Regions from separate parts of the Agromyces molybdatiresistens genome, predicted to be linked through region 3. Evidence: predicted binding sites of a transcription regulator. Region 3 holds the regulator's gene; each other region holds the start of a gene.
The links. The regulator HrcA, encoded in region 3, represses chaperone genes, less so after heat shock. The targets are predictions, from matches to a motif close to TTNGCACTCGNNNNNNNCGAGTGCNAA.
Positions count from the first base shown of each region.

Region 1 (3,274 bases), 1.3 Mb from region 3:
GCCATCCGTCATCGCCTCGCCCGCCGCCCTGGGAGCGGGGCCGCGATCGACCGGCGCCTCCGGCACGATCGCCATCGGACGCGTCGCCTCGAGCGACGCCTTCTTCGCGGCGGCGACCTCGGCGATCGGGTCGCGCCCGTCGAGCGGCCGCACGAAGATGAGCGCGCCCTCGAGCTCGCGCAACTCGTGCTCGCCGATCTCGAGCATCGAACGCGAGCCGCTCTTGCGTCGCTGCTCGAACGAGAGCTCGTCGACCTCGATGAAGTGCGAGCCGTCGCGCGAGCTGAAGTAGCGGCGGCGCGCGCCGTCGGTGATCGCGACGATGACGGCCTCGTAGTCGCCGCTGGGCTGGATCGAACTCAGGAAGTACCGGCGTCGGTCCGGGTCGTGGTGCTCGTCCGGATCGAGGGTGAGGGTTGCCGCCCGGCGACGGGGGCGGCGCCCCGGGTGTGCGCTCGCACGCATGGCCCAGCGGTCGCGCTCGAGTGCGGCCGCATCGTCGTCGACGTCGTCGTCGTGGTCGAGCTCACGGTCGTCGGCGCTGCGCTCGCGTCGCCGCACCCGCAGCTGATCTCCCGTGCCCGCACGGCGGGATTCCCGGCCGGGCGCGTCGAAGTCCGGCGTTGGCTCGTCATCGGCGGGGGCTCTCAACGGGGGGCTCCGAGGGGGATCGGGGGCGTCGTGTCGGCGGACGGCGGGGTGCCGCGGGGTTGGCGCTGTGCGGATTTCGGCTGGCGCGCGGGGCTCGCGCGTACGCCGATCGTACGGCTTCGACCGGTTCTCCGCTGCCCGTTGCGCCCGGCATGCCCGAATCGTCGCGCGCCGGGCCGCGGCGCGTGTCATCCGTGCACGACGAGGCGGGGCGGATGCCGCGCATCCGCCCCGCCTGGGTTCATCGGTCGACTCGCGCCCGCGAGCCGGCCCGGTCCGATCAGTTGCCGCCGGAGGTGACCTCGGGGGTCACGACGTCGCCGGCCGCGGAGCGCACCTCGACCTTGCGCGGCTTCGCACGCTCGGACACGGGGATGATCACGCTCAGCACGCCGTTGTCGTAGTGCGCGCTGATGCCGGCGGTGTCGATGCCCTCGCCGAGGGTGAGCTGACGCAGGAACGAGCCGCTCGGGCGCTCGTGGACGAGCCAGCGGACGTTCTCGTCGTTGCGCAGCGTGCGCTCGGCGCGGATGGAGAGCAGCTGGCCGTCGACGTCGATGTCGATCGAGCCGGGGTCGACCCCGGGCAGGTCGGCGGACAGGACGTAGTGGTCGCCGTCGCGGTGCAGGTCGATCGGCATCATGCGCGGCCCGCGGCTCGAGTCGATCATGCTCGCCGCGAGACGGTCGAGGTCGCGGAACGGGTCCCAGGTCATTGCCATGAGCGTCTCCTCACGTGGATGTTCTTCGTCGGTTCAGGAGTTGAGTCACCTCGACTCAACTTGGTATGAGATTAGCACTCTCCATCATCGAGTGCTAAGCGTTTCGTCCTCGCGTTCGCCCTGGGCGATCACCCCGTAGCTGCCCTCGACCCGCTCAGGCGAACTCGCAGGATGAGCCGCTCGACAGGCACCTCCTCGGAGCATGTGACGCACCTCATCCTGCTTTCGCATCACCTCTGACCGACGCCGCACCGGGTTGCCCGATCGAGTTCGCAGGATGAGCCGCTTCATGGCCCATCCAGGCGACGGGATGGCGCGGCTCGTCCTGCTTTCGCATGTACGGGGCGCCAACCGCCGCGGTCCGACCCCAGTCGGTGATCGCCCCGCCCGACGACCCGTCGACCGACCCGGGCCGCCGGGGCGGCCATCGATGATCCGATCGGGTCGGCGCTCCAGCGGCACCTCGACGCGTTCGTGCCCGCGTGATTCCGCGAGCCGTGACGCGTCGAACCCATCGCTTGCCGGTTCGATCGGTGCCCCGCCCATCCCCTGCCGTCTCCGGGCCAGCCCGGAGGGAATCGATCCCCGCACGGGAGTAGCCTGCAGCCGATCGGAGCGCGCCGCGGCGCGCCGGGCGCCGCGGGCCGCCTCCGCATGAGGGAACGGGGGCCCATCATGCTGACCTCGCAGCTGTTCGCAGGCGACAACCTGCTCGAGCTCATCGCCGGCGGCGCGCCGGAGCGCATCTCGAAGACGCAGAACCGGGTCGGTCCGGCGGTCGGCAGGGTGCAGGAGGCGCTGCTCCTCTGGCAGCCCGACCTGCTGCCGGTGCACGGCGTCGACAGCGAATACGGCGACGAGACCGAGAGCGCGGTCGTGCGCTTCAAGGTGGAGGAACTCGGCGTCGCGAACCCGTTCCCCGACGTCGGGCCGCTCACCGTGCAGCGCCTCGACGAGATCGCCGCGGCCGTCGAGCGGCCGGCGCCCGCGACGGTGCGGGTGCGGCACGACATCTGGGCGCTGCAGCCGACGGCGGATGCCCCGTGGCATCCGTTCGTCGATGCGTACGAGCGCGCGGTCGCCGCCCTGCAGGATCCGGCCCGGACGGCGCCGGCTCGGTGGGACTACCAGGCCGCGCTGCACGGCACCCCGTTCGCGGTCGCCGACCCGCTGCTCGCGAACTGCCAGCACGGCACGTGGTACTTCCTGCCGTGGCACCGCATCTACCTGGCGCACTTCGAGCGGATCCTGATCGACGTGATCGCGGGCCTGCCCGACGTCGACGACGACACGAAGGCGACGTGGGCGCTGCCGTACTGGAACTACCATCGGCCCGCCACCGCGTTCCTGCCGCACCCGTTCCGGTCGCCGCAGCGTCCGGACGGCGCACCGAACGCGCTGTTCGATCCTGAGCGCACGCTCGTCGACACCCTCATCGATCCCGCGTCGCTCGACACCTCCGGCTGGCTCGACCGCAACCTGCCGTTCAGCGGCGTCTTCGACCGCTTCGCGAACACGACCTTCGGCGGCGAGCGCACGCTCGCGACCCATCAGGCGGCGGGCGGCACCGGCCAGCTCGAACGATCCCCGCACAACGCGGTGCACAACTCCGTCGGCGGCAACATGCTCGACCCGGCGGTGGCGGGGCGCGACCCGGTGTTCTGGCTGCACCACGCGAACATCGACCGCCTCTGGGAGGTGTGGCGGGTCACGCAGGGCGTCGGACGAGACGAGACCGCGACCGCGTACCTCGACGAGCCGTTCCCGTTCCTCCAGCTCGACGCCACCGTCGAGCCGTGGCATCCGTCGGACGTCGTCGACACCGGGCCCCTCGGGTACGCCTACGACGACCTGTCGAAGCCCGCACCGGTGTTCGTGCTGGGCGTGCTGCAGCCCGAGTGG
Region 1 is NZ_CM188258.1:3,165,823-3,169,096, forward strand. It holds gene ACULK2_RS14625 (hypothetical protein) at 1-651, opposite strand, end outside; gene ACULK2_RS14630 (Hsp20/alpha crystallin family protein) at 932-1,372, opposite strand; gene ACULK2_RS14635 (tyrosinase family protein) at 2,048-3,274, shown strand, end outside.
Region 1: ACULK2_RS14630 (Hsp20/alpha crystallin family protein) is a predicted target of HrcA. The motif match lies at 1,444-1,470, and genes of this name have one in related genera.

Region 2 (3,274 bases), 1.1 Mb from region 3:
ACGCACACGGAATCGTTATCTCAGCGACATCCGCGCGCGTTTCTCCGCAGCAATCGGCCGTTTCCGGTGCGGAATCGCGCATCCGGCGTGCCTCCGGAGCCCGATGCTCCAGCCCCGTTCGGGGGGTCCTCGGTGCTCAGACGGGCTCGAGGTTCGCCGCCCGTCGCGCGGCGCGGGCGCCGCGCACCAGGTCGAACGTCAGCACGAGGAGCGCGAGCCAGACGAGCCCGAAGCCGACCCACCGCTCGGGCGGCATGGGCTCGCGGAGCACCACGACGCCCACGACGAACTGGATGAACGGCGCGAAGTACTGGATGAATCCCATGTACGTCAGCGGCAGGCGTCTCGAAGCGGCCGCGAACAGGAGGAGCGGCACCGCGGTGACCGCGCCCGCGGCCAGCAGCAGCAGCGTGTGCCATCCGCTCACCGAGCCGACGGTGAGCCCGGTCGTCGACGCGACCACGACGAGGAGGACCGCGGCGAGCGGGGCGAGCCAGGCCGTCTCCAGCGTGAGGCCCGACACGGCGTCCACCCGGTGGCCGACGCGCTTCTTGATGAGGCCGTAGAAGCCGAAGCTGAAGGCCAGCACGAGGGCGATCCACGGCAGTTGGCCGTACCCCACGGCGAGCACGACGACGGCGACGATGGAGATGCCGACGGCCGTCCACTGCGTGGCGCTCAACCGTTCGCGGAGGACGAGGACCCCGAGGAACACGGTCACGATCGGATTGATGAAGTAGCCGAGCGCCGCCTCGACGACGTGGCCGGTGAGGGTCGCGAAGACGTAGGTGAGCCAGTTGACGAAGATGAGCGCGCCGGCGACGCCCATCGTCAGCACGACGCGACGGTCGCGGAGGAGCGATCGGAACGCCCGCCACGTGCGCGTCGCAGCGATGAGGATCGCGCAGAAGACGAGCGAGAGCAGGATGCGCATCGCGACGATCTCGATCGGCCCGCTCGGGGCGAGCGCGATGAAGTAGATGGGCAGGAAGCCCCAGAGCGCGTACGCGGAGACCGCGTACACGAAGCCCGCGCGGCTCACGCCGTCGGGCCGGACGCGCGCCGGCGCGTCGGTGGACGGAGCGGATGACACCGTGCCAGCCTACGCGTCGGCTCCGACACGACGGGGCACCGGGACTGCCGCCAGCCGACGACATCCGGCCCACGTCGCAACCGCGCCGTGCCGCCCACGGCGGGGTGCGGTGCCCCGGAGACGCGACGCGGCCCGGATGCCGATGGCATCCGGGCCGCGTCGATGTCGGTGTCGACTAGCGGACGACGACCGCGAGCACGTCGCGGGCCGACAGCACGAGGTAGTCCTCGCCGCCGAACTTCACCTCGGTGCCGCCGTACTTGGAGTAGATCACCTTGTCGCCGACGGCCACGTCGAGCGGGACACGGTTGCCGTTGTCGTCGATGCGACCCGGACCGACCGCCACGACCTCGCCCTCCTGGGGCTTCTCCTTGGCGGTGTCGGGGATGACCAGGCCCGAAGCCGTGGTCTGCTCGGCCTCGACCTGCTTGATGACGATCCGATCCTCGAGCGGCTTGATGGAAACCGACACGGTTGACCTCTTTCTTGACGAAGACTGGGTTAGCAGCCTCTGAGTGAGAGTGCTAAAGCGAGTCTATGGTGGTTCTGGCACTCGTGCAACGTGAGTGCCAACGGATGCCGCGGTGCTAGCGTGACGGCGTGGAACGCGACGAGCTGGTGCGACTGCTCTCTGCCGAGGGCCTCGCCCTGCTCGACTCGCTGCCGCCGTACTCGTCCAGGGCCGATGTCGTGAAGACCGTGGCCGACCTCCGCAAGCAGGGCCACGATCCCGGGCTCGTCGCAGCGGTGCTGAGCCAGTCCCGGCTCCGTTCGAAGGCACGTGCCAAGTTCGGCGAGTTCGCCGACCGGATGCTGTTCACCGAGCCGGGGCTCGAGCAGGCGACCCGACTCCGGGTCGCAGCGCTCCACGCCGGCCGGTACGCCCGCGCGGGGCTCGGGCACGTCGCCGACCTCGGCTGCGGTATCGGCGGCGACGCGCTCGCCCTCGCCGCGGTCGACCTGGAGGTGACGGCGGCCGAGGCCGACGAGGTGACCGCGGCCGTGGCGGCGTTCAACCTCACCCCCTTCCCGAGGGTGCACGTGCTCCACGCCCGCGCCGAGGACGTCGCACTCGGCGGCATCGACGCCGCCTGGCTCGACCCGGCGCGACGGACGATCGCCGGCGGCACGACGACGAGACTCTCGGATGCCGCGGACTACTCGCCCTCGCTCGACTTCGTGTTCGGCCTCGCCGAACGGATGCCGGTGGGCGTCAAGCTCGGCCCGGGCACCGATCGCGACGTCATCCCCGACGGGACGGAGGCGCAGTGGGTCTCCGTCGACGGCGACGTCGTGGAACTCGTCGTCTGGACCGGCGCGCTCGCGCGCGCGGGCGTCGGACGCGCCGCGCTGGTCATCCGCGGCGACGGCGCGGACGAGCTCGTCGCCCCCGCCGACAGCGAGGACGCCCCCGTCGGCCCCCTCGGCGACTACCTCTACGAGCCCGACGGCGCCGTGATCCGGGCCCGGCTCATCGGCGACCTGGCGCGTTCGATGGGCGCGTGGATGCTGAGCGAGGGCATCGCGTACCTCACCGGCGACCGCGAGGTCGACACGCCGTTCGCACGGGGCTTCCGAGTGATCGAACGCCTGCCCGCGGATGAACGCAGTCTCCGCCGCGCGCTGCACGAGCGCGGCGTCGGCACGCTCGAGATCAAGAAGCGCGGGGTCGACGTCGATCCGGCCGCCCTCCGGACGCGACTCAAGCTCAAGGGAGATGCCGCCGCGACCGTGGTGCTCACGCGAGAGGAGGGCCGCCACGTGGCGATCCTCGTCGAGCGCCTGTAGGCGCCCCCGGAACCTCAGGCGGTCGAGATCGCGCCGAAGACGATCGCGTAGTAGCCGATCCACACGCCCGAGAAGACGAGACCCGCCACGCCGGTGCCGATGCCGACGAACGCGAGGGTCCTGCCGTGCTCCTCACGTCGGAGCCCGAGCACGCCGAAGACGATCGCCGCGAGTGACAGCGGCAGCATCCAGCCCACGAAGAGCGATGCGGCCGCACCGAGGCTGCCGATGACCGCGGCGACCTGGCTGTAGACGCGCCGTTGCTCCTCCTCCTCCTCGTACCCGGTCTCGAACGCCTCGGGCATCGGTCGGCCGACGGCGAGGAGCTGGCCGGTCGGGAGGCCGTGCAGCGCCCCCGTGTCGTATGGGACGTCGAACTCGCGCTCGGGCGCC
Region 2 is NZ_CM188258.1:2,947,908-2,951,181, forward strand. It holds gene rarD (EamA family transporter RarD) at 137-1,093, opposite strand; gene groES (co-chaperone GroES) at 1,269-1,565, opposite strand; gene ACULK2_RS13540 (class I SAM-dependent methyltransferase) at 1,694-2,881, shown strand; gene ACULK2_RS13545 (hypothetical protein) at 2,896-3,274, opposite strand, start outside.
Region 2: groES (co-chaperone GroES) is a predicted target of HrcA. The motif match lies at 1,640-1,666, and genes of this name have one in related genera.

Region 3 (3,274 bases):
CTCCCTGTGGCTGAGCTTGGTCGGGGTGACCACGTGCACCGCGACCTTGAGGTCGCCGCGGCCGCTGCCGCGCAGGTGCGTGATGCCGCGGTCCTTCACCGTCAGGATCTCGCCCGACTGCACGCCGGGCTTCAGCTCGAGGTCGACGTCGCCGTCGAGCGCCGCCACCTTCGTGGAGGTGCCGAGCACGGCATCCGTCATCTGCACCTCGAGCGTGCAGAGCAGGTCGTCGCCGTTGCGGCTGAACACCTCGTGGTTCCTCACCTTGATCTCGAGGTACAGGTCGCCGTTCGGCCCGCCGGCGGGGCCCGCCTCGCCGGAACCCGGCATCTGCAGTCGCACGCCCGTGTCGACGCCCGCGGGCACGTCGATCGGGACCGTGCGGCGCGCACGCACCCGCCCCTGCCCCTGGCAGGTCACGCACGGGGTCGCGATGATGGTGCCGTAGCCGCGGCACGATCCGCACGGGCTCGAGGTCATCACGTTGCCGAGCAGCGAGCGCACCGCGCGCTGGATGTGGCCGCTGCCGCCGCAGATGTCGCATCTGACGGGCGAGGTGCCGGGCTTGCAGCACGAGCCGTGGCACGTCTCGCACACGACGGCCGTGTCGACCTCGAGGTCGCGGTGCGTGCCGAAGATCACGTCGTCGAGCCCGACCTCCAGCCGGATCAGCGCGTCCTGGCCGCGCTCGCGGCGGGACCGCGGGCCGCGGCTCGTCTGCCCCGCGCCGAAGAACGTCTCGAAGATGTCGCCGAACCCGCCGAATCCGCCGCCGGCACCGCCGAACCCGGCCTGGCCGCCGAGGTCGTACTGCTGGCGCTGCTTGGGGTCGGAGAGCACGTCGTACGCGTGCGTGACCTCCTTGAACCGCTCGGACGCCTCGGCGCCGGGGTTCACGTCGGGGTGGAGCTCGCGTGCGAGCCGGCGGTACGCCTTCTTGATCTCGTCCGGGGAGGCGTCGCGTGCGACGCCGAGGACCTCGTAGTGGTCGGCCACGTGAGGCGGGTTCCTTTCGATTGCCGGTGACGGATGCCGCGGGGCGGCCCGTGCGGTTCAGCTCTCGCCGAGCGTGCGGGAGAGGTAGCGGGCGACCGCGCGGACCGCGGCCATGCTCTGGGAGTAGTCCATGCGCGTGGGTCCCACGACGCCGAGCCGCGACACGTCGCGGCCGGGGACGGCGAAGGACGTCGACACCACCGAGGTGTCGCCGAGCCCGTATGCGGCGTTCTCGCGGCCGATGCGCACGGCGATGCCGTCGTCGGCGGCCATCTCGCCGAAGAGCCGGAGGATGACGACCTGCTCCTCGATGGCCTCCATGACGCCGAGGATGTTGCCGGCGAAGTCCTGCTCGGTGCGCACGAGGTTCGCGGCGCCGGCGACGACGAGCCGGTCGGAGCGTGTGATCTTCGCCTGGTCGGCGAGGGTCGCCGCGAGCGTGTGGAGGACCTCGGCGTGCGCCCGGTCGGCGTGCTCGGTCTCGGCGGACAGGGCCGTCGCGGCATCCGCCATCGTGAGGCCGGCCGCGACCTCGTTCAGGCGGTCGCGCAGCCGCGCGAGCGTCGACTCGTCGACCGGCTGGTCGAGTTCCGCGAGGCGCTGCTCCACCTGGCCGCTGTCGGAGATGAGGATGCACAGCACGCGCGTCGGCGCGAGCGAGACGAGTTCGACGTGGCGCACGCGCGCCCGCGCGAAGCTCGGGTACTGAACCACGGCGAGCTGGCGCGTCAGCTGCGAGACGAGGCGGACCGTGCGGCCGAGCAGCTCGTCGAGGTCGTTCGACTCCCCGAGGAAGGTCTCGATCGCGTGCCGCTGCGTCGCCGAGAGGGGTCGGATGTCGGCGAGCCGGTCGACGAACACCCGGTAGCCCTTGTCGGTGGGGATCCGGCCCGACGAGGTGTGCGGCGCCGCGATGAGCTCCTCCTCCTCGAGCAGGGCCATGTCGTTGCGGATCGTCGCCGCGGAGACGCCGAAGTGGTGGCGTTCGACGATCGTCTTCGAGCCGACCGGCTCGCGGGACTCGACGTAGTCCTGCACGATCGCGCGGAGCACGGCGAGACTGCGCTCGGAGACCATGATCCTCGCTTCCCTCGACCGACCGGACCCGGACGACGCGTGCTTGGCACTCCGCCCACGTGACTGCTAATCATATCGCGAGATTCAGGGGCTGCACCGTTGCCGGTCGGTCCGCCGCGCCGATAGCGTGTCCATCGTCCCGCACCCCCGACGGCCGCGTCCGGCCGCGACGCGTGCGCTTCCCCTCATCGAAAGGCTCCCGCCATGACCGACTCCAACCTCCCTCCGCAGGATCCGAACGCCGCCCCGCAGCCGGCGCCCGCCGCACCGCTCTCGCACGAGCAGGACGTGCAGTGGGGTTCGTTCGCGCACCTCGGCGGCATCCTCGGCATCCTGCCGTCGCTCATCATCTGGCTCGTCTTCAAGGACCGCGGTGCGTTCACGAACACCGAGGGCAAGGAGGCGCTGAACTTCCAGATCACGCTGGTGCTCGCCACCATCGCGCTCTGGGTGCTGACGACCATCATCACCGTCGTGACCTTCGGGTTCGGCGCGTTCATCGCCGTCCTCACGTACATCCCGTGGATCCTCGGCGTGGTCTTCTCGATCATCGCGTTCCTGCAGGCGAAGGACGGCAACCACTACCGCTACCCCTTCGCGCTGCGTCTCATCAAGTAGTCGCGACGAGCCTCCGACGCGCCGGTCGAACGTCCCTCGACCGGCGCGTCGTCCTGTGCCAGCATGAGGGGACGTCCCCTGTCCGGGCGCGACCACAGAGGAGCACGCATCATGTCCGACGCACCACCTCCCACCCCGCCCACGCCGCCCGCAGGCGGCCCGCCGCCGCCCCCACCGCCCGGCTCGACTCCTCCGCCGCCGCCGGGCGCTCCCGGCCCCGGCCCCGAGCAGAACGTCGCGATGAGCCCTCAGGACCAGCGGCTGTGGGCGACCCTCATCCACATCGGCGGCATCTTCTTCTCGTTCGTGCCGGCCCTCGTCGGCTACCTGGTGCTGCGCGACCGCGGACAGTTCGTCCGCGATCACTCGGCGACCGCGCTGAACTTCCAGATCACGATGCTCATCGCCAACGTGGTGGCCGGCATCCTCTGGGTGGTCGTCATCGGCATCTTCCTGTCGATCGCCGTCTGGATCGTCACGATCGTGTTCAGCATCATCGCGGCGGTCAAGGCGAATCAGGGCGAACCGTACGTCTACCCGGTCGCGATCAAGTTCGTCAGCTAGAGGTCAGTCCTCCAACAGT
Region 3 is NZ_CM188258.1:1,870,331-1,873,604, reverse strand. It holds gene dnaJ (molecular chaperone DnaJ) at 1-996, opposite strand, end outside; gene hrcA (heat-inducible transcriptional repressor HrcA) at 1,054-2,073, opposite strand; gene ACULK2_RS08630 (DUF4870 domain-containing protein) at 2,278-2,691, shown strand; gene ACULK2_RS08625 (DUF4870 domain-containing protein) at 2,932-3,255, shown strand; gene hemW (radical SAM family heme chaperone HemW) at 3,259-3,274, opposite strand, start outside.